Regions from separate parts of the Photobacterium sagamiensis genome, predicted to be linked through region 1. Evidence: predicted binding sites of a transcription regulator. Region 1 holds the regulator's gene; each other region holds the start of a gene.

Region 1 (5,926 bases):
AGTCAGCATATACGCGACGTTGGGTAATGATGTTCATGATGAACTTAGCAATGAGAGGGAAAATTCCCAGCAGTGCAAGAGAGGCCAATACAGGCGCTGAAATAATACCGCTCAATGTTTCAATTTCACCTAACTGCATACCTGCGTTGAGATACACCACGGTACCTGCCAGCATACCTAACTGACTCACAACGTAGAACATACGGGTATTCAGCGGGGTTAAACCCATTAACAGGTTTACCACAAAGAATGGGAACACGGGAATTAAACGCAGGGTGAACAGGTAGAAAGCCCCGTCTTTTTCGATACCGGCATTAATCGGAGCAATACGATTACCGAATTTAGCTTGTACCCAGTCACGTAGAATAAAGCGGCTGAATAAAAATGCTAACGTTGCGCCAATAGAACTGGCAAAAGACACCAGTACTAAGCTCCACCAGAAACCAAATAATGCAGCACCTAACAGCGTCATGATGGCGGCACCGGGCAATGACAGAGCCGTTACAATCACATAAACGGCAAAGTACACCAGACTAGACAAGAAAGGTTGTTCGGCAATGGTGTCTTTTAATGCTAGTTGCTGAGCCTTAGCTTGTTCCAGGGTGAAGTATTGCCCCAGATCAAACGCGAACCAGAGCCCAATCAGGGTGATAATTGTAACGAGGAGCAGGAGTTTTTTTCTATCCATGATGACACCTCTGCTATTTAGTTTGTGATTCAGCTGCTGATGAATCCTTCTCATCGTCAACTTGTATAGGTAAAGAACATAGCTCTTGACTAGGAACATCAAGCGCCGTATTAAATTTAGCGGATAAGTTCTGGAATGCCGCTAACGCCGTCAGCTCAACAATACTATCTTCATCAAACCACTTTTTAAGATTGGCGATCATTTCTTCGCTAACGCGCTGGCCTGTGATCGTCATCGCTTCCACATAGGTTAAAACAATCTGTTCTTGCTCTGTGAATAATTCGCTTTGCTGCCAGTGGGCAAGGGCTGTAATTTTTTCGACAGAGTTGCAGCGTTCGGCGAGTTTCATGCCGTTGGCATCAACGCAGAAGGCACAGTCGTTAAGCTGTGATACGCGTACACCAACTAAAGAGCGGATCACGGGAGAGATAGGTGATGACTTACGATCGAGAAAACCAAAGAAACCCGCAACTAGCCAGAACAGTGCCGGACGTCTTCCCCACAGCAGGGCGGGGTTTAAGACTTCCCCATAATGGCGTTTTTGAAGCCAAAGTAATGGTTTAATAGAAAAGGAATAACGAGGCTTGGTTGAAATACGCACTTTGGATCCTTATTGCTGTAGTTGTTCTGGCATAACTCAATGCTATACCAACGCAGCAACAAAGACCGGGCTAAGGGTATGAATATTTCAGGAATTTATGAAATATATCTTTTAATTCGATTAGTTGATGGTTATTTCAACACTTTGAATCTCAACTTGCTGTGCAACCCGCGAATCAGGTTGTTCTGTGGCTAGCAAATAACCGCAGGCCACCACAGGAAGTAAAGCTAACAACATGGTTTTACCAATATGGTAATTACGGTACCAATATTTTTTAGCTCTTATTTTAAGGATTAAGCCCCAAAACAGCATTAAAAGGTTAAATGCACCAATGATGGTAAGAGTGTCATACAGCAGATCTAACGGTGCAAACTGGTTGTAAACAAAAAACATCGCCATTAACGGTGGTAGCAAACTGATAAAGATCAAACTGCGAAGTAGCTTTGGCCACTTATAAAATTTGTCTCTAAATATGTGATCTGTTTGACCCGGGAAAGGCTTGGAGCAGAACATAGCAACCTCTCAGTAAATAATGCTCGCATGATTTTACAAACCTTCATATTAATTGAAAGCTTATTGATGCATTTATGAGCAGCTTTGTGAGAGGGTTCAATATTTGACATAGCCTGACATAAGGTAATACGAGCTTTTATGCATAGTCTGCTGGAGAAGCAGAGACAGAGAGATCTGTGAGGTAAAAAAAGAGGCGTGATGCGCCTCTTTCATGGTTGATCAATTGATTATGGTAACGCAGACAACAACTCGGTACGTCGCTGTTCAGTGATAACAGACCAATGTTTACCACTGATCGCACCTTCCAATGCCCATAACAACTCGACATTTAATGATTCTTGATGCGTTTGCTGTAAAGCTTTGTAGGCATCAAGTGCGCCAAGATCAAAAAGTTGTTCTATGGTATCAATGCCTGCTTTCTTTAACATTCGTTCATTGGCTAAACGTAAGTTCGGAAGGTCTTTGATACGATTAGGACCGGTGTTGCTTTTGGTCTTTTTATCTTGTTGGGCTGCCGCTAGAGAGCGTTTTGCCTGGCAGAGAATTTTACTTGGGTCATTCCACCATTGGTCAGGAATAGCATAATGCTTGGTGACAACCGGAAATCCGCGCTTCTTGTACACGTATGGTTCAAGGCCGGCTTGCTTAAATTCTTGTTCATTATCGGCATTTGCACGCAAGTGTAGTTTATCGTTCACTACGAGAGCGAACATAGTTTCACCGGCGAAAATACCAAAACCGCCAAACATCGAGCGTGACTTAATGCACTCTAAACAGTCAAATAATTTTAATGTGTCTTTTAGTACTGGTTTATCCATGCTTCTTCTCGGTGAAAAATACTTTGAGTCACCTAACATCGGAGCGAGGAAATCAGATTAGCAAGTTGCCGAATAGTTTTGTCAAATGTGTGTAAAAATTTGACCGTATCCGAGCAAAAATCCATCGGTAACCCCGCTACCATAAGTTAAGTTAGTTATAAAAAACCACTTTCTTTTAGGCCGGAAGCTTTGCGTCCCACTCTTTCGGGTGGTTTGCCTTGTTCGTGACTTAATAAAGTTTATCGTAGATAAGGTATTTGTTCTTACTCTAAGCTATTGGAAATGTGATACTGCTTCCAGTTATTTGCTTTTTTATATGTTTTACGCCGCTGTTAAATTGAATTGAGCATTTTTTCTGATGATATATTCGTGTCTAAAAAAGCCGACAAGTGATGACTTGTCGGCTTCTTGTTGTACGCAGTGGGATCAGTTTAAGTCTTTGACAGATTTCCGAATCACTAATTCAGGTGCCATTTCAAACACACGTCGGGCATGATCCTTATCTTTCACGCGTTCCATCAGAATTTCGACTGCCGTCTTACCTAAACGACGTTTAGGCTGGTGGATAGTGGTCAACGGTGGTGAGAAGTATGGTGCTAGCTCAATGTTGTCGTAACCGATGATAGAAATATCGCCAGGTACGCGGATACCTGCCTGCTCAAAAGTACTGATCAATGCCATTGCCATAATGTCGTTGAAACAAAAGATGGCAGTAGGGCGCTCGTCCATTGCAATGTACTGGTTAGCAGCTGCAACAGCAGACTCACATTCAAAATCCCCTTCAAGAATCCAATCATCATTCACGACCAGATTGGCTTCTGCCATTGCTTTTTTGAAACCTTTTAAACGCTCACGGCAGGTGACTTTCTCAACATGACCTGACAGACAGCCAATTTTAGCATGGCCGTGTTCAATAAAATGCTTGGTAGCAATGTAACCACCAAATTCAGCGTTATCCTGGATCTTATCTGTATGCGGGCTTTCCGGGCCCCAGTCCATGATCACCATTGGCAGATCACTTTTACGTTCAAGTAGGTCAAGTAGCTCTTGGTCGATATCCGAGCACATCACAAGCAATCCATCAACACGCTTTTCAGCTAGCATGCGCAGGTAATCACGTTGCTTAGATAAGTTACCTTCGGTGTTACAAAGGATCAGGGTGTAGCCATCCTTGTAACAATACTCTTCAACACCGTGAATGACTTCGGCAAAAAACGGGTTGGTTGATTTGGTTACCAACATACCAATGGTGCGAGTCGTATTACATTTGAGGCTTCGTGCTACCGCACTGGGTGCGTAGTTGAGTTCATCAACGGCGGCCAGTACTTTTTTCTGTGTTGCTTCTGCCACGAAGCGGGTTTTGTTGATCACGTGAGAAACTGTTGTGGTCGACACACCAGCCATACGTGCAACATCTTTAATCGTTGCCATATTTATTCTTCTAATAATTGTAGGTCAGAGGTCTGATCCGACCAATTCTTAACTGATACCAAATTGAGTAACTACGCAACCGTTAATTACCTATTTATTCAATTTGGTACGATTGATATTTCACAAAGTATAAAACGTCAAAAAGCCGCTTCTCTAACGAGCGGCTTGGTATTAATGCTAGCCCCAAAAGGCGTTTCACTGTGTAATCGCTTGCGTTCACATTTTACTGAGTGTAGCGCACAGTGCAACGTTTCTGTATACCAAGAGGAAATTACTTGATAGACATCAACAATCTTTATGCAACTTCAGTAAACTAGGTTCATAATAATGCATGGATAAATGCTTTTTAAAGTCTTTAATGAGAGATTTTGGCTAGGCTTTTCAGGTCAGTAACGACGACATAGTTGGTTGGTCCCTTGTTTGTTTAGGTCGTTATTGCGGACTCTGGCGGAAACGCTTGATCAGGATCATCGTAACACTTGGGCTCGCTTGATGTGTCGGAAATTCGTGTGATAATTGTCATATTAACGACGATGATATTGGGTCAAATTTATGTCCGGTGATAATAAAAGTGGTGTTCGCTTTGCTTACATTGCGAGCTTTCTTACGCCTTTAACTTTAATGATTTCAGGCATTGTTGCGGTTATATATTCCGCTTACCAGTTGAATAAAGGCACTGATGAACTGACTTACAGTCATTACTACACCATTATTCGCACCTTCTTCTTGTTCTTTACTTTCTTTGTGGTGCTGGGTGTAACTGCAGCGACTACTACAGGAATGGTTGCTGGCGCTGAGTATTGGGTACACAGCGATTTTCTGGATAAGGCTCTTCACGTCATTCCGGTTGTTGGCCTTATCATTGCTGCTCTGGCAATTGTGAAATGGTTTGTAAAACATATCCAAGGGATGAAGTTACTTAGCCAGAATAAAGCTATTGAGCTTTAATTACCAATGAGCAGCTCGAAGTCCATGTCAGCAAATTTAGATTAAAATTAATATTGAGCAGGCTGCTTGGAGTAATAGCGATGGTAACAGCGCTAACTGGCCCCACCAAAGAGCAGGGGCATCAGATTTCCCGAACTGCGAGACGAAACAAACGGTTAAGTATGCATGAAGGGATTGCCCCCTGGTGTGATTGTTGTGTTTGCGAAGCCGAGCCCTACTGGGCCGATGTGGCCAAGGAGATGGGAATTAATCTGAGCGATTATGAAGATGATTGCTAATCCAACTTCACCGCGGCACACTTGCCGCGGTGAGTCACTTTAACCAATCTTTGCTATTACTGAATAGTCTCGATTAAATTATTTAGTTCATCAACCAATTGCTCTGTTTTGGGATCCTGGGCTTTCATTGCCGCGAAGGTATCTTGCTGGAGCTTTTCCTGCATACCCATTAGGTCTTTGTCGGCCATGATAGCCTGGCGTTGTTCCGCCATTGTTTGTTTGGCCGCTGTAAACTCTTTAATTAGCTCACTGCGCTTTTCTTCGCTAAGGGAAGTATCCTGAACTTGCTCTTGGATCTCTTGTGCTTTAGCTATGAACTCTTCAGGCGCATAGCCGATTTCATCTGCTTTTTGCTGAAACTTGCTCTCTAACTGCTTAGATTGTTCTGCCAAGTCTGGGTTAGCTTGCAGGGTTTGCTGCCTGATGCTGGTGAGATCCCGCTGGATTGAATTAATGCGGTTTACTGTATCTCGTTGTGCAACTATTGAATCAGCGGCTATGCCACTGGCATTAACTTGAGGAGCCAGCAATATCATAGATAAAAATACCAGAGGCAAAGACATTTTAACAAACCAGCTCTTCATCGATGGAGAGGGCTTTACTAGCGTATTGAGTTTATGCATCGCAGATATCTCTTTGTTATCAGTGT
Region 2 (5,926 bases), on a different contig from region 1:
GCCCACTGATCTTGCTTCAGCGGTAAAACCTATTTTGGTAGAGGCTGACTTTGACGCTACCTTAAGTCCCGAACAGTTCGAAGAATTGCTCAAAAAAACACAAATGACTGACAGTGAACTGCGTGTTGCCCTTCTTCCTGTTGCTGCTGCTTATTCCGTTACACCTATTTCGCATTTCAATGTTGGTGCCATCGTCCGAGGCAATTCCGGTCGCCTGTATTTCGGTGCCAATATGGAGTTTGTCGGTGCATCGCTTTCCCAGACCATTCATGCTGAACAATCTGCAATTAGCCATGCTTGGGTGAAAGGTGAAACAGGTATCTCTGATATTACGATTAACTACAGCCCATGCGGCCACTGCCGTCAGTTCATGAATGAGCTAACGACAGCAAAAGAGTTGGTCGTTCAACTGCCTGAGCGTGATGCAATGACCCTTCAACAATATCTGCCTGAGTCGTTCGGCCCGGCAGATCTCAATATTACTGACGCTCTGCTTGCAGAGGTTGATCACGGGTTAACTACTCAGGAAAGTGATGAACTGGCAACCATTGCCTGCCAGGCTGCGAACCTTGCTCATGCGCCTTATACCCACAACTACAGTGGTGTTGCACTCAAAGCAAAAGACGGCAAAACCTTTACCGGCATGTACGCTGAAAATGCGGCATTCAACCCTAGCCTGCCACCATTGCAAGTTGCCTTGGTGAACATGAACATGGCTGGTTACCCGTTAGCAGAAATTGCGGAAGCGGCATTGGTTGAGAAAGCTGACAGCACTATCAGCCACCTTGCAGATACGCAAGCTACGCTTGAAGCACTGAACCCTGATATCCCGCTGATCTACGTTGCGGCATAATCGTTCAATAAGGCAATTTGTTTTAAACAGTGCCTATAACGATTGAGATAATACCCTTCAATAAAAACCGCCTTCTGGCGGTTTTTCTTTTAGAATCAAAGCCAACCCTAATACCAATTACGATCAGTTCAGAGTATTATCCGTCAATATTATTATTATCAGTCTATTTCCATGTCTCACAAACACAACCCAGTACAAGGTGCAAGCTGGATGCTCACCGCGGGGCTTGCTTTTGCCCTCGTAAATAGCTTAGCGCAATATTTGAGCGTAATACTGCAATTACCGTCGACTACGATCGCCTTCATCCAATACTTTATTGCGTTAATTGCCATGCTTCCCTGGCTGAGATCTTTGGGGCTGCGTCAGGCACTACGTACCAATCATTTAGGGCAACATTGTTTTCGTGTATTCCTCTCTGTCATTGGTATTCAGCTTTGGCTATGGGCACTCGCTTACCCTGTACCTATCTGGCAAGGTATCGCTTTGTTGATGACATCACCGTTGTTTGCCACAATCGGATCGGGTTTATTCCTGAAGGAAAAAGTGGGTACTGCGAGATGGGTAGCAACATTAGCCGGTTTTATCGGTGCGATGGTTATCTTAGAGCCTTGGGCTGATACATTTAACTGGGCATCTCTGTTACCGGTTGGGGCGGCTTTCTTCTGGGCCGGCTATTCACTAATGGTGAAGAAGCTATCAGTCTACGACCCACCGACTACGATGGTGGTTTATCTGCTGTTACTGATCACCCCCTTTAACCTGTTTCTGGCCGCTCCTGAGTTTTCATTTCCTGATCAAGGCCTGACATGGGGATTACTGGCTGCAGCGGGTCTATTAACGGCTCTGGCGCAATGGGCCATCGCGAAAGCGTATGCGGCCGCTGATGCTTCATTCGTTCAGCCTTTTGACCATGCGAAACTGCCACTTAATGTGTTAGCTGGCTGGGTGGTTTTCGGCTGGGCTCCACCAGGTCGCCTATGGCTGGGCGCAGCAATTATTATCGCTTCGGTGGCTTTTATCACCCAGTGGGAAAATCGTAAAAGAAAATCTTATTTATAAATAAGATAGAAACAACAAGGGTTAGCACATGGCTAACCCTTTTTTTGGTGGATCTCGATAATCGCTGCTGTAAATCCAATCGATAATGAAAAGAACAGCATTAAGCGCTTTAATACGTCAGAATCGAACTCGGAAGCCCAGTGCTGCCTCTAAATCCATATCAACATCTTCAACCACATACAATGTTGGTCCGACTTCGCCATAAAATTCAAAACTATTTACCGGCACCTCAAAACCAACGCCAGAACGGATACCCACTTTGTCATTCTTGTTATCAACAAACTGCCCGCCCACGTATGTATAAAAACTGTTTAACTCACCATTGTTAAGCAGTGATCCCAGATTAAAGGTTTTATCAAATGCGACACCAAAATCATCAATGCCTAACGAGAATCGTAGATCGTCTTGTTTATATTGGATCCCTGACATAGGGCTGCCGAAGAAAATACCTATGCTTTGGGTGGCTTGTGCTGAAAATGGAACAACAAGAAATAACGCCAATCCGATTAATAACTTCTTCATCTTAATTCTGCCTTTTGTAGAGATAAGAGGTAATTTAACGATAAAGTTCACTTAACTCGATGCCCTCAGAACATGTCTGACACAACTTTGACAATGAGAACGGCATATCAATACGTTAGCAGCCTTTGGTCAGTATCACCACAGATTCTCTGAAATAGCCATCCACACTCCTTTGCAGACAATAACTAACCGATGAATATTTCAGCGAAAACCATAAAGGCAAACGTTTGCGTTGATAGTAAAATCGGGTATGATCTGCCCCAGTATCAACACATACCGTAAGGAAATTCGATGTTAGGTTCAGCAACTCGTTCTGATGCAACCCGTGTACTGTTACTTGGTTCTGGAGAACTCGGTAAAGAAGTGGCTATTGAATGCCAGCGCTTAGGTATTGAGGTGATTGCGGTTGACCGTTATGACAATGCTCCTGCGATGCAGGTTGCCCATCGTAGCCACGTTATTGATATGCTTGATGGCGAATCCTTAAAAAAAGTGATTGAACAAGAACAGCCGCATTACGTTGTTCCTGAAATTGAAGCCATTGCTACCGATACCCTGGTTGCGCTAGAGGCTAATGGCGTGAATATTGTTCCTACTGCCAATGCCACTCAGCTGACCATGAACCGAGAAGGCATTCGTCGTCTGGCCGCTGAAGAGTTGGGTATTGCGACATCGCCTTACGAGTTTTCTGAGCAATATACTGATTTCGTCGCTGCTGTTGAACGCATTGGTACACCCTGTGTTGTTAAGCCAATTATGAGCTCTTCAGGTAAAGGTCAGAGCGTTATCAAAACGTCGGCTGATATCGAATCTGCCTGGCAGTATGCTCAGGAAGGCGGCCGTGCAGGTGCGGGGCGCGTTATCGTTGAAGGTTTTGTCGAGTTTGATTACGAGATCACCCTACTAACCGTGCGTGCTGTTGACGGTATTCACTTCTGTGCGCCAATCGGTCACCGTCAGGAAGATGGGGACTATCGTGAATCGTGGCAGCCACAGCAGATGTCTGAGGCAGCAATTAAAGCGGCACAAGACGTTGCAGCAAAAGTAGTTAACGCGCTGGGTGGTTATGGCCTGTTTGGTGTTGAACTGTTCATTAAAGGTGACGAAGTCTTATTTAGCGAAGTATCACCTCGCCCGCATGATACCGGTATGGTAACGCTTATTTCGCAGGAACTCTCCGAGTTCGCCCTGCACGTTCGCGCATTCTTAGGACTGCCAATTCACAGTATTACCCAATACGGCCCGTCAGCGTCTGCCGTTATTCTTGCTGAAGGGGTTTCTGAGAATATCCGTTTTGATAACCTGGCAGCGGCTCTGGCCCGTCCGCAAACTCAAGTCCGGTTATTTGCCAAGCCAGAGATTAATGGCCGTCGTCGCCTTGGTGTGGCCCTGACACGCCGTGACAGTACGGAACAGGCTGTCTCTGATGCAATCGCCGCTGCTGCTGCCGTTAAGGTCGTTTTCTAACGCTTGATAGCAAAATGTAAAAAGGAGCCGATATCGGCTCCTTTTTTCGATCACTTCTCGATCAACCAGATCTCTTCAGCAAAGCGGGTTAAGCCGCGCTGACGTCGGGGATGCGATTCATCTGCATCATCACGCGCTAGATGAGTCACTCGACAATCTTTGAACAGACTCTCGACTTCCTCTTTGGAAACACTGAATGGAGGCCCGTCAAGCTGCTCCTGCGGATAATCCAGCGTCACTAATAGGATACGCCCACTTTCTTTCAACAACGCCAGCAGACGCTCTGCGTACATCTGGCGCATATTTTGTGGCATCGCAATTAATGCCGCACGATCATAAACCACATCAACGGGTTCAACCCGTGCCGAGAAAAAGTCACCGCAATGAATGGTGATTTCATCAAACTCATAAACCGTTTCGGCGCCTACCCCACTCACCATTGGCGTGTAGAGCTGCTCTGCAAAGAACGCTTTCACGGCGATGTCACTCAGTTCAATGCCAATAACGTTATCGTGCCGTTGAGCAAGCCAGATAAGATCAATTGATTTACCGCACATAGGTACAAGAACACGGTCATCACGCGTCGCTTTCACTGCGTGCCAATGTTCTGTTAGCGCCGGGTTGGTATCATTCAGGTGAAAACCAATACGATTTTCAGCCCAGCGGCTATGCCAAAATTCTGCGTTCATGTTTGTTCCTGTTTCTGTTTCTTATTAGACTGACTTTTACGGATATACCGATTGGCAATTAGTTGACCACACTTTGTTTGCTGAATCTACAGCTACCAAAAGTGGCGGTATGAGTAAGCTCACCAGATTGATAGCAGGCGTTTTTTCGCTACGTCAAACGCAAAAAAGGATGCCGAGGCATCCTTTTCTGTCAATCATGCTTAACAATTGCGAAGCTGGATTGAGAATCTGTTCTTCAATTTTTCTTTATGAGTGTCATTCAACAAACGATAGAAACAAGACAGATCACGACACTCTGAATAGTTTAATCGAATCTCGGCGAACCGTTACGCCACGGAAAGTTACAGGCTCAAGCAAAGTCATTAACTGCTTAGACACAAAAAACTTGCCGCCATAGCTGCGATCACCACCACGATTTACCCAATTAGCAAATTCATCTGCCAGGTTGAACATAGAGTTACCAACAAGCAGTACAAGTACTTTTGCTACTTCACTGTCATTCTGTCGATTAAACTCAGAATCACGAACTTTCTTACGATATTCGTCGACGATTCTTTCAAGGCACTCAAATCTGCTCATATACACCACCATAAAAAAAGAGGAGCGGATACTACTGCTCAACACCAATGAAATCAACCCATGAAGGTCGGATTATTGCGACAAAATGCGTTATTTTTTCATGTTGATAACATGTACCCTCAAATATGTCATATAAATCACTGTTTAAGATCAACTTTTGAGCCACTAACCCTATAACTGCATTTAAAATACAGGTTTTATAATTTAGGATAAAGTCAGTTCCGCTCCCTAGGCAACAGTATGAAATCGACAGCTACAAACATCTTAATCGGTACACTCAACACTGAGTTTAAAACCATTCGCGCGATGGTGAATATCTATTGCCATGACCATCATCAGAAGTCTGAGCTTTGTCAGCATTGCAAAGACTTTCTTGATTACGCACAAATACGTTTAGACCGTTGTCCATACGGTGAACAGAAACCAACTTGCCGTCGTTGCCCTATTCACTGCTATAAAGCTGACTACAAAGCCATGTCACAAACGATCATGCGCTATGCCGGCCCCAAAATGATAATGAAACATCCTGTTTTGGCTATTCGTCATCTTATCGCTGAAAAGCGTCCTGTTCCTGCAAAACCAGAACCCGGCGCATCTAACCGGCACAAACGTAAACAACGAGCAAGCAATAAACAAGAAGTCAGTTAGCGGTAATAATCCACTACCTGAATGTTTTCTGGCTCATTACCACCAGAAAGATCCATACTAAAGCTGTTAGCGCCCAATACTTTAACGGTTGGGCCAGCTTTACCCGTGA
Region 3 (5,926 bases), on a different contig from region 1:
CCCATGCCATTAACCTCGGGTGAATTCGCGGTACTGAAGGCGCTGGTCACCAATGCGCGTGAACCGATGTCGCGCGATAAGCTGATGAACATGGCACGTGGTCGTGAATACTCGGCAATGGAACGCTCGATTGACGTCCAGATCTCACGTCTGCGCCGCATGGTTGAAGAAGACCCGAGCCGTCCGCGTTATATTCAGACCGTATGGGGTTTAGGCTATGTATTTGTTCCTGATGGTGATGAGGCGTAATCCATGCGGATCTCTCCCCGCAGTACGTTTGCCCGTACCATCATTTTGCTTACAGGCTTGCTTATCGCAAGCCAGATTTTCTCTTACCTCGCGGTAGTGAACTACGCGTTGCTACCCGGTCTGCAGCAGTTCAATCGCATTATTGCCTATGAAGTGCGGCTGATGCTCAAAGAAGATCTGGATTTAGCCGACGGTAATACTTTCCATCTTGATACGCCGGTACGCCGCCAGTTGCTTGAGCAGCTCGGGGTTACCCTGCATGCTGTCGATGGCCCTGATAATGCTGAGTACCATCAGGCGACCGAAGTGGAATACCTGAGTGAAGAGATGAGCCGTGAACTGAATGCGCCGACCGAAGTACGCTTAGTGCTGGGTGCAGAGAGTTATGTGCTGTGGATGAAGTGTGATGCGATGCCGGGCTTTCTGATGCGGATCCCGCTCTCGGAATTGCAGGAAGAGGATTTCTCGCCACTGTTTCGTTACAGCCTGATGATTGCCTTTATGGTGATTGCCGGTGGCTGGCTGTTTATCCGGATGCAGAACCGGCCGCTGGTGGCGCTGGAAAAAGCGGCGTTGCAAGTGGCACGAGGGGAGATCCCGCCACATTTGCCGGAGAAAGGAGCGTCGGAGATCCGCGCGGTGACCAAAGCTTTTAACCGGATGGCGGAAGGGATTAAACAGCTGGAAGATGACCGGGCCTTGTTACTGGCCGGAGTCAGTCATGATTTACGTACGCCGTTGACCCGTATTCGTCTGGCCACGGAAATGATGTCGCCCGAAGATAGCTACCTTGCCGACAGTATGATCAAAGACACGGAAGAGTGTAATGACATCATCAGTCAGTTTATGGACTATCTGAAATCCACCAAAAAGCAGGCGGTCGAAGCGATTGACTTAAATGACTTGCTGCAAGAAGTGGCGGAAAGCGAAGGGGGCTACGAGCGGGAAATTGAGCTTGATCTGGATGATATTCCCGGCATCGTCGAAGCCAATAGTGTTGCGATGAAGCGATTAGCCGCTAACCTGGTGGTCAATGCGATCCGCTATGGTAACGGCTGGGTTAAGATAGCCAGTGGTACTTCTGCTGATCGTAAATCAGTCTGGTACAGTGTTGAAGATGATGGGCCGGGGATTGAACCGGATCAGGTTTCACGGATGTTCCAGCCGCTGACCCGTGGCGATTCTGCCCGCGGCAGTGAGGCGGAAGGAACCGGACTGGGGTTAGCCATTGTGCAACGCATTGTTGATCAGCATGAAGGTAGCATTGTGGTGAGCAACCGCAGTGAAGGGGGGCTGAAAGTACAAATCAGCCTGCCGCTGATAGCGAAGAAGTAGAGAGACAAGTTGCGAGTGTCGAGATCCTGGGATCTCGACACTCGCTTTTTATTAATCTTACTGCTCTTCCGGCAACACCAGGTTCAGGATAATCGCAGTGATCCCGCCGGCAGCCATGCCGGAAGATAAGATGCCTTTCACCCAATCGGGCATGAACTGCAGAATTTCAGGTTTCTGAGCAATACCCAGCCCCATAGAAAATGACAGCGCCATGATCAGAATGGCGCGACGGTCGAGCTCGCAGCGCGAGATAATACGTATCCCGGAAGCGGCAATGGTGCCGAACATTACGATGGTTGCACCGCCTAATACCGGCTCCGGGATCAGCTGCACTAAGTTCGCGACTCCCGGAAACAGGCCAAGCAGTACCAGCATTCCTGCCACGAAGTAACCGATATAGCGGCTGGCAACACCCGTCAGCTGGATAATACCGTTGTTCTGGCTGAAGGTTGAATTAGGGAYGCTGTTCAGGACCGATGCCAGGGCCGAGTTAATACCGTCAGCCAGTACGCCGCCCTTGATGCGTTTAAGATAAACCGGACCAGCCACAGGTTGCTCTGAAGTTTCTGAGGTTGCCGTGATATCACCGATCGCTTCCAGCGAAGTGATGGCGAAAACAATAACCAGTGGGATCAGCAGACCCCAGTCAAACCCTAAGCCGTATTGCATTGGCATCGGAATTGCGATTAAAGCACTTTCTGTTGTGCGAGAAGTGTCCAGCATGCCGGTAAACCATGCCAGCAAAGTGCCGGCTGCCATCGCAATCACAATGGACGATACGCGCAGGTAGGGGTTCTTTACTCGGTTCAACAATACGATGAAGCCTAATACCGTACCCGCCAGCATTAAGTTATCCGGGCTGCCGAAGCTGCCGTTTTCAATGGCAGCATAGCCACCGCCCATAGAGGTTAAGCCGATCTGGATCAGGGTGAGACCGATTAGGGTGACCACAATACCTGAGACTAGCGGGGTGATAATACGCTGGGCGTGTTGCAATATGCGTGAAATAAACACTTCTGTGAGTGAGGCAACCAGAATCGTACCGAAGATAGCCGCCATCATGGTTGGAATATCGGCCCCGCCGGCTTTTAATGCCAAGCCGGCGCCAATGATCGGGCCTAGAAAGTTGAAACTGGTGCCCTGAATCGACAGCAAGCCAGAGCCCACCGGGCCAAAGGTGCGAATTTGGATAAACGAGGCAATCCCGGAGGCGAACAAGGACATACTTACAATGGTATTGGTGTCGCTGGCGGGTAAGCCAAGTGCCTGGCAAATGATCAGCGACGGGGTGATCACCGCAACAAACATTGCCAATAGGTGCTGGGTGGCAGCAAAGAGTGTTTCCGGCAGTGGCGGCCGATCTTCTAAACGATAGATCAGATCAGAATTGCGCGGTGTTTCAATGTTGCTGTGCTGGCGGGTCATGGCCGTTGTTTTCCTTGGATTTACTTCTTTATCCCGATCGGATGCGCTGAATGGGCATCAATACGTGAAAGCCGGATAGTTCTGTGATTGCTGTTACTCAGATCCAGACCAACACAAGGAGAAGTGAAAGTGGGTGAAATTTGTGCGCTATTTTAATTATCTTTCTGTAAATAGCAAACGATTGCGTTGTTTGGTGGTGATAAAATTTCACTTTAGTGGCAATTAGGGTGAAGTGGGAGAAATGGTAATAGATGTGCCAGAGTGCTTATATTCACTGGGAAATGCAGATCACACTGAAGATTAATGTTGCTTATATGGATCTAAATACTTGCCGAAAACTATCTGTTTTCCTGTTTTCGACCAGACTATGAAATCAAGCTGGCTCAATATGAGGTAGTCTGCCTTAGTTAAGCATTCGAATAGTTTTCTCGCTGTCCCAGCCAGCGTTGAACAATAGCCTTGGCATTGCTCGGGTATTTATCATGAAGGTAGTGAGCCAGTTTTTGTACTTGCGGAATAAGGTGCTGGTCACGAACAAGATCGGCGATTTTAAAATCAGCGATACCGGTTTGTTTTGTACCTAACAGTTCACCCGGCCCTCGAATTTCTAAGTCACGTTGTGCGATAACAAAGCCATCGCTGCTCTCGCGTAATACACCGAGGCGCTTTTGGGCTGTCTTCGAAAGGGGGGCGTGATAAAGCAATACACAGTGGCTGGCGACTTTCCCCCGACCGACACGGCCGCGGAGCTGGTGGAGCTGGGCCAGGCCTAAACGCTCGGGATTTTCAATGACCATCAGACTGGCGTTGGGGACATCGACACCGACTTCAATGACAGTTGTTGCGACGAGTAAATGCAGTTCACCGACTTTGAAACGCTGCATCACGGCTTGTTTTTCTGCAGCCTTCATGCGGCCATGCACTAAACCCACTTTTAGCTCTGGCAGTAATGCCGTGAGCTCGTCAGCGGTATCGGAAGCGGCTTGCGCTTCTAAGACTTCTGATTCATCGATAAGGGTACAGACCCAATACGCCTGGCGGCCTTCATTAAGGCAAGCGGAACGAATACGTTCAACGATTTCAGCACGACGGGAATCCGGCAGAGCCACGGTCTGGATCGGTGTTCGGCCCGGTGGTAATTCGTCTATCACCGAGGTTTCAAGATCGGCATAGGCGGTCATGGCGAGCGTCCGGGGGATCGGGGTTGCCGTCATGATCAGCTGGTGAGGGTAACGGCCCTCATTCGCGCCTTTTTCCCGCAGCTCTAATCGCTGATGGACACCAAAACGGTGTTGCTCATCGATAATGACCAGTGCCAGATTATTAAACACGACTTGTTCCTGGAACAGGGCATGGGTACCGACCACCATTTTGGCTTCGCCGCTTTCAATCCGGGCCAGTTCAGCTTCGCGGGCCTTGCCCTTGAGCTTACCGGCTAACCAGCCAACCTGAATATCCATCGGATTCAGCCACTGGGCAAAGTTTTGCGCATGCTGTTCGGCCAGTAGTTCTGTCGGGGCCATTAAGGCAACCTGATAGCCGTGTTCGATTGCCCGCAGGGCAGCCAGTGCGGCGACCAGGGTTTTCCCTGATCCCACATCCCCCTGGACTAAGCGCATCATCGGTTTGGCCTGTGCCAGATCAGCTTCGATGTCGGCGACAACGCGTTGCTGGGCCCCGGTCGGGCTGAATGGCAGGTTGGCAAAGAGCTGATTTTTCAAGTTGTCGCTTGGGGCGAGCGGCCAGGCATTATGTTGCTGACTTTTCGTGCGCAGTGCCAGCATCGACAGGTTCTGAGCCAGCAGCTCTTCTAAAATCAACCGATGCTGAGCGGGGTGTTTGCCTTCTTCCAACTGGTCCAGCGATACATCCGGTGTTGGCCTGTGCATCACATGAAGCGCTTGTGCCATGGTCATCTGGCGATCGTATAAACCATCTGGCAACAGTTCCGTGACGGCGGCTTTATCGAGTAAATTCAGCGCTTGATCCGTCAGATTACGCAAGGTTAGCTGGCGTAATCCTTCGGTAGTGGGGTAAACCGGGGTCAGGGTTTCTTCGACGGTAAGCTTGGTTGGTTCAGAAAAAACAGAGTAGTCAGGATGGATGATTTCCAACCCGTATTTGCCGCGTTTTATTTCGCCATAGGCTTTGACCTGTTTACCTTCCGATAAACTGTTTTTCATTGCCGCATTGAAATTGAAAAAACGTAAGGTAGCAGAGCCGGTGTCATCAGCAATTTTGACCGTTAGCATGCGACGCTTGCCAAAGCTGATGCTGTTACTGACCACTTCGCCCTGAACGGCAAGGTGCTGACCCGGCATGACATTGGCGATAGGCCAGATGCGGGTACGATCTTCATAGCGGAGCGGCAGGTGGAAAAGCAGATCCTGAACCGTAAACAGGCCCACTTTTTCCAACTTTTCTGCCATTTTAGCGCCAACCCCGGACAGTTCCATCAGGGCGATGGTCTCTAATAACTTTCCGCTCATTGCTCTTGCTGATCCTTATTTGGTTTTTTTCTTCTTTGGCTCAATAGCCTGCATAGTAGCCCACCATGCCTCATCGGCGATAATTTGACCTTCGCTATCGAGTGGCGGATAAGGCAGACCTTTGCGACGGGCGACTTTGGCTAATACCGGATGACCGCGCTCAAACAGAATGCGATGAACAACGTCGTCTGGCAATAGGGTGGTTTCTCGTTCGTACATGCCCGCAAGCTGACGCTGACGTTGTGCTTCATACAGGATCAGGGCGCTGGCAACCGAGACGTTAAGCGACTGTACCATACCCACCATCGGAATGATGATGTCCTGATCCGCTATTGCCAGTGCTTCAGCGGTGATCCCGTTTTTCTCGCCACCCAAAATAATTGCGGTCGGCTTGGTGTAATCGACGTCACGAAAATCAATCGCGGTGT
Region 4 (5,926 bases), on a different contig from region 1:
GGCGTCGCTATTGCTATCTACTGTACGGCGGGCGTATCAGGCGCGCACATCAATCCCGCAGTAACTATCGCTTTAGCCCTGTTCCATGGCTTTGATAAGCGTAAAGTTGCCCCTTATATCGTGGCGCAACTATTTGGTGCGTTCTGCTCTGCCGCTTTAATTTACGCCCTTTACAGCAACCTCTTTACGGAATATGAAGCCACCCACCAGATTGTTCGCGGTACCCAGGCCAGCCTGGCCACTGCCGGTATTTTCTCAACTTATCCGCACCCCGCTCTTTCATTCAGCGGTGCATTTGCAGTTGAGTTCGTTATTACTGCAGTACTGATGTTTGGTATTTTAGGCATTACTGATGAGAAAAATGGCGCACCTCGCGGCCCGATGGGTCCACTACTTATCGGTATCTTGATTGCCGTTATCGGTGGCTCTTTAGGTCCACTAACGGGTTTTGCAATGAACCCTGCCCGTGACTTCGGCCCTAAATTCTTTGCCTTCCTAGCAGGCTGGGATGAAATGGCACTAACCGGTGGCAAAGACATTCCCTACATGATTGTGCCGATCCTTGCGCCAATCTGCGGTGCATGCTTCGGTGGCTGGCTCTACCCGAAAGCGATCGGCCTGTACCTGCCAAACAACGACACCGCGTCAGAACAGAGCGAAAGCACTGAAGCCCAGGCAACAGCAAAAGCTTAATAGACTCTCTACCCTATAATAAAAGTTAAAGGACATTCATTATGACTGAACAAAAGTATATTGTTGCGCTTGATCAGGGTACCACCAGCTCCCGCGCCGTTGTGCTGGATCACGACGCCAATATTGTTTGTACGTCACAACGCGAATTCACCCAGATCTATCCTAAAGCAGGTTGGGTGGAGCATGATCCTCTAGAAATCTATGCGACCCAAAGCTCAACCCTCGTTGAAGTTCTGGCTAAAGCGGGTATTAATTCTGATCAGATAGCCGGTATCGGTATTACTAACCAGCGTGAAACCACTATTGTCTGGGATAAAAACACCGGTAAACCCGTTTACAACGCCATCGTCTGGCAGTGCCGCCGTACCGCAAGCATTTGCGAAACCCTGAAAGAGCAAGGGTTAGAAGAATACATTCGTGAGAACACCGGTCTGGTTGTTGACCCGTATTTCTCAGGCACCAAAGTCAAATGGATCCTCGACAATGTTGAGGGTGCTCGTGAAGAAGCGGAAGCTGGCAACCTGTTGTTTGGTACTGTCGATACCTGGCTGATCTGGAAAATGACCCAGGGACGCGTACATGTCACTGACTTCACCAACGCCTCACGTACCATGCTGTTTAACATCAACACCCTGCAGTGGGATGAAAAACTGCTGAAAGCATTGGATATCCCGCTCTCTATGATGCCGGAAGTGAAGTCATCTTCTGAAATCTACGGCCAGACCAACATTGGCGGCAAAGGCGGTACCCGTATCCCAATCTCTGGTATTGCAGGTGATCAGCAGGCGGCTCTATTCGGCCAAATGTGTGTTGAAGCCGGTCAGGCGAAAAACACCTATGGTACGGGCTGCTTCCTGTTAATGAATACCGGTAAAGAGAAAGTCACCTCACAAAACGGACTGCTGACGACCCTGGCCTGCGGCCCTAAAGGCGACGTTGCTTATGCCCTTGAAGGTGCGGTGTTTATGGGTGGTGCTTCCGTTCAGTGGCTGCGTGATGAAGTCAAACTACTGGATGATGCCAAAGACTCTGAGTATTTTGCAGAAAAAGTGGGCAGTTCTAACGGTGTTTATGTTGTTCCGGCCTTTACGGGTCTGGGCGCACCATACTGGGACCCGTATGCTCGTGGGGCAATCGTTGGCCTGACGCGTGGTGTGAATTCTAACCACATCATTCGTGCAACCCTGGAAAGTGTTGCTTATCAGACTCGCGATGTACTGGATGCCATGCAGGCAGACTCCGGCATCACCCTTGCGGAGCTGCGTGTTGATGGTGGCGCGGTTGCCAATAACTTCCTGATGCAGTTCCAGTCAGACCTGCTGAACACAGAGGTTGATCGCCCCGTCGTAACGGAAGTGACTGCGCTGGGTGCGGCTTATCTGGCGGGTCTGGCTGTTGGTTTCTGGGACAGCATTGACGAGCTGCAAGACAAAGCTCAGTTGGATCGCAAGTTCGTACCATCTGCTGATGATCAGAAACGTGACCATCGTTACCGCGGCTGGAAACGTGCGGTAGAGTGCGCGAAAGGTTGGGCACTGGAAGACGAAGAGTGATCCCGTCTTAGGGCTTTGCTTGACAATACTTTCTCGATAAAGCCCAACCAGCTCCATTAACTGATCCATTTAAAAGAAGGCCTGCAACTGCAGGCCTTTTTATTTACCCTTATTTTCACCATTTTCATGCCATCCCCCGTGCTCAAAACGGTCGCTAAAATGCCTTGTTTTATCCCATATAAATAAACGCAAACGTTTCACTGCGAGCTATGATAAAATCGCCGCCAGTTAAAATACCAATCACAGATACCCAAATACCCAAACCCACTGATTCTATTTCTGGAGTAACCATGAAGCGCGATTTAGCGATGGCATTTTCTCGTGTAACTGAAGGCGCAGCCCTGGCTGGCTACAAATGGCTTGGCCGCGGCGATAAAAACGCAGCTGACGGCGCTGCGGTAGAAGTAATGCGTACCCTTCTGAACCAAACCGAGATTGAAGGTGAAATTGTTATTGGTGAAGGTGAGATCGATGAAGCGCCGATGCTCTACATCGGTGAAAAAGTCGGTACCGGTGGTGATGCAGTCGATATCGCTGTTGACCCGATTGAAGGGACTCGCATGACGGCGATGGGACAAAACAACGCACTGGCAGTACTGGCTGCAGGTGAAAAAGGTTCATTCCTTAAAGCGCCTGATATGTACATGGAAAAAATCGTTGTCGGTCCGGGGGCTAAAGGTTGTATCGATCTGGGCCTGCCACTGATTGACAACCTGAAAAATATTGCCGACGCATTAGGTAAAACGCTGGATACCCTGGTTGTCACCACACTGGCAAAACCACGCCACGACGAAACGATTGCCCAGATGCAGGAGATGGGGGTACGCGTTTTTGCCTTCCCTGATGGTGATGTGGCGGCTTCTATCCTGACTTGTATGCCGGACAGCGAAGTTGACGTGATGTACTGCATTGGCGGTGCACCAGAAGGCGTGGTATCTGCCGCCGCCATTCGTGCGCTGGGCGGTGACATGCATGGTCGCCTACTTCCTCGTCACCAGGTAAAGGGTGACAACGACGAAAACCGTCGCTTAGGCCAAATCGAAATCGATCGCTGTCATCAAATGGGGGTTGAGCCGAATGTTGTGCTACGTATGGAAGACATGGCACAGAGTGACAATGTTATTTTTGCCGGTACCGGTATCACGAAAGGCGATCTGCTTGAGGGTATCAGCCGTCAGGGTAATATCGCGACCACAGAAACGCTGTTAATTCGTGGTAAGTGCCGCACTATTCGTCGTATAAAATCGACCCACTACCTGGATCGTAAAGACGACGCGATCAAAGGGCATATTCTGTAATATCCCCTCCAGATTAACAAAGGCGTGCTCAGGCACGCCTTTTTTGATCCAGCAAAATACCGCTAATTACTCTATCCTTACTATGTAAAGCCGTTGCTTTATTTACAATGCTGATTACATAATAGCAACGAGCAAGGAATAGACAGGTTGATATGAAAACTATAGATAAAATTCTCTATCACATGAAACGAGAAGGGTCTGTAACCGCCAAGGTACTGGCGCAGGAATTCAGCCTCACCACGATGGGGGTACGACAGCATCTTCAGGGGCTGGAGGATGACGGATTAGTTGATTTTCAGGATGTAAAAGTCAAAGTCGGCCGGCCAACTCGACACTGGAACTTGACCGCCAAGGGGCATCGCCGCTTTGCCGATCGCCATGGCGACTTCGCCATTCAAATGATTGATTCCGTTGAAGATATATTTGGCAGTCAGGGCTTAAACCAAATCATTGAGCGTCGAGCGGATCAAAGCTTTGAACAATATCAAAAAGCATTAGCAAGCTGTTCAACTTTAAAAGAAAAACTAGAAATACTGACTACACTGAGGGAACAGGAAGGTTACATGGCTGAACTTCAGCAAGACGGTAATGACTTTATTTTAGTGGAAAATCACTGCCCGATTTGCCATGCCGCGATCCGCTGTCCTTCGTTATGTAAAACAGAACTCTCAGTATTCCAGCGCCTGTTGGGCGATGAATATCAGGTCGTAAGGAATGAACACATTATTGCCGGAGAGAGACGCTGCGCTTATCGAATACATAGTGCTAAATAATTAGGAGAATATTATGGCTGACTGGATCCCCGCTGAGGTAATAAACAACCGTCATTGGAACAATGACCTGTTTAGCCTGGTCTTACGCGCTAACATCGAACCCTTTAAAGCCGGCCAATTCACTAAGCTTGGCTTAGAAATCAACGGAAAAATGATCCAGCGCGCGTACTCCTTTGTTAACCCGCCAAGCGACAATCAAATCGAAGTCTATGCCACCCGGGTAGCTGACGGTTTGCTCTCCCCTCGCCTTCATGCGCTAAAAGCCGGCGACACCGTTTTTGTTTCCGCTCGTGCCAACGGCTATTTTACCCTCAATGAAATACCCGACAGCGAGCACCTGTGGATGCTTGCAACGGGAACCGCAATTGGCCCTTACCTGTCCATTTTACGTGAACAGGAAGTCTGGAAACGCTTCCGTAAAATTGTGTTAATCCATGCCGTTCGCTTTGCCTCTGATCTCAGCTATCAGGCCGAAATTAATGCACTTAAAGAACAATATCCCGATCAGCTCATCGTCCAGCCTTTTGTCAGTCGAGAACCGGCCCCGCTGAGCTTACCGGGACGAATTCCTCAAGCGATTGCTGATGGCATGTTAGAGCGTCATGTTGGTCTTCCCCTTGATCCAACACGCAGCCAGGTGATGCTGTGCGGAAACCCGGAAATGGTCAGAGACACCAAAGCCGCCCTGGAGGCAAAAGGGCTGGTAAAGAACCTCCGGAGTAAACCCGGTCAGATCACCATGGAGCATTACTGGTAAAAAGCGATTCCTCCCTTGCTAATATCACAACAGTCTCACCCGTAATTCTCATAAATGAGTCAGCCTGCAAACCGCAGGCTGACTACCTTAAAAGATGACAGAGCAGCCATAAACAGCCTAAAGCTCAACGCTAAGGTTGGATGGTCTCTGAAATCATGACAGGCAGAGGAAATTGCGATGCAGACACTACCGTCTTTTGATGAACTCAAAATAATGGCAGAAAACGCACCAGAAGAGTTGGAAGCATTACGATTGCGCATGAGCGAAGAGATTATTGCCGGAGCCAGCACGGTGATGCAACCTCGATTACGGGCGCAAATGAGCCATATCAACCAAGTGATAGCCAGAGGGAAAAACCCAAATCACACCAATGTGTTATTGATGTCAGAGTTACAGCGGCAACTCAAAAGGTTTGCCCAGGCGCTCAATGCACCAGAGACCCTGACTGAGCATCAGGCAGAAGTGAAACCCTTCAATCGCCCTTCTCAGCCAGAGAGCTAAAACGTTAACTGATCCCGAGAATCACTGTGGTATATAGCCAAACCACACCAAGATCGTTAGAAACTGACTTTCAAAAAGCACTCAGGATCCATATCTCGAATATCGATGGTTAAACTGTTAATCATACTGGCATGCTGTTCCAGAACCGACATTAAGTCCCGGGACAATTGCCGCTTCTGCTCGGCATGGCGACCCGCCAGCATGCTCAGCCCGAGATGAATAAAGGTCTTTCGATCGCCTTCTTCACCGACTTGCCAGCTATGGCAAGAATAAGAGCGGGACTTTACCGAATCCGGCTCAAACAAACCGCTGATTAACAACGCCCGATGCAAATCTTCCAGTAACCCTTGT

What was found. The regulator PurR, encoded in region 1, represses purine synthesis genes. The targets are predictions, from matches to a motif close to TNANGNAAACGTTTNCNTNA.
Region 2: purT (formate-dependent phosphoribosylglycinamide formyltransferase) is a predicted target of PurR. The motif match lies at 2,650-2,669, and genes of this name have one in related genera.
Region 3: L4D76_RS09185 (uracil-xanthine permease family protein) is a predicted target of PurR. The motif match lies at 3,179-3,198, and genes of this name have one in related genera.
Region 4: glpX (class II fructose-bisphosphatase) is a predicted target of PurR. The motif match lies at 2,431-2,450, and genes of this name have one in related genera.

Annotation. Positions count from the first base shown of each region.
Region 1 is NZ_JAKJSP010000047.1:6,263-12,188, reverse strand. Features, by position in the region: gene L4D76_RS20780 (dihydrolipoyl dehydrogenase family protein) at 1-688, opposite strand, end outside; gene L4D76_RS20775 (carboxymuconolactone decarboxylase family protein) at 702-1,289, opposite strand; gene L4D76_RS20770 (hypothetical protein) at 1,410-1,802, opposite strand; gene L4D76_RS20765 (TfoX/Sxy family DNA transformation protein) at 2,030-2,620, opposite strand; cyclic di-GMP riboswitch class I at 2,744-2,848, opposite strand; gene purR (HTH-type transcriptional repressor PurR) at 3,047-4,051, opposite strand; gene L4D76_RS20755 (hypothetical protein) at 4,604-4,999, shown strand; gene L4D76_RS20750 (hypothetical protein) at 5,080-5,277, shown strand; gene L4D76_RS20745 (hypothetical protein) at 5,334-5,900, opposite strand.
Region 2 is NZ_JAKJSP010000054.1:16,576-22,501, forward strand. Features, by position in the region: gene cdd (cytidine deaminase) at 1-853, shown strand, start outside; gene L4D76_RS22495 (DMT family transporter) at 1,025-1,912, shown strand; gene L4D76_RS22500 (hypothetical protein) at 2,030-2,434, opposite strand; gene purT (formate-dependent phosphoribosylglycinamide formyltransferase) at 2,726-3,901, shown strand; gene L4D76_RS22510 (thiopurine S-methyltransferase) at 3,952-4,590, opposite strand; gene L4D76_RS22515 (hypothetical protein) at 4,876-5,169, opposite strand; gene L4D76_RS22520 (nitrous oxide-stimulated promoter family protein) at 5,410-5,817, shown strand; gene L4D76_RS22525 (spore gernimation protein) at 5,814-5,926, opposite strand, start outside.
Region 3 is NZ_JAKJSP010000019.1:93,715-99,640, forward strand. Features, by position in the region: gene ompR (osmolarity response regulator transcription factor OmpR) at 1-249, shown strand, start outside; gene envZ (two-component system sensor histidine kinase EnvZ) at 253-1,584, shown strand; gene L4D76_RS09185 (uracil-xanthine permease family protein) at 1,642-3,009, opposite strand; gene recG (ATP-dependent DNA helicase RecG) at 3,417-5,498, opposite strand; gene trmH (tRNA (guanosine(18)-2'-O)-methyltransferase TrmH) at 5,514-5,926, opposite strand, start outside.
Region 4 is NZ_JAKJSP010000019.1:139,684-145,609, reverse strand. Features, by position in the region: gene L4D76_RS09435 (MIP/aquaporin family protein) at 1-693, shown strand, start outside; gene glpK (glycerol kinase GlpK) at 735-2,246, shown strand; gene glpX (class II fructose-bisphosphatase) at 2,537-3,544, shown strand; gene L4D76_RS09420 (helix-turn-helix transcriptional regulator) at 3,697-4,317, shown strand; gene L4D76_RS09415 (ferredoxin--NADP reductase) at 4,331-5,074, shown strand; gene L4D76_RS09410 (DUF3135 domain-containing protein) at 5,252-5,575, shown strand; gene L4D76_RS09405 (5-carboxymethyl-2-hydroxymuconate Delta-isomerase) at 5,632-5,926, opposite strand, start outside.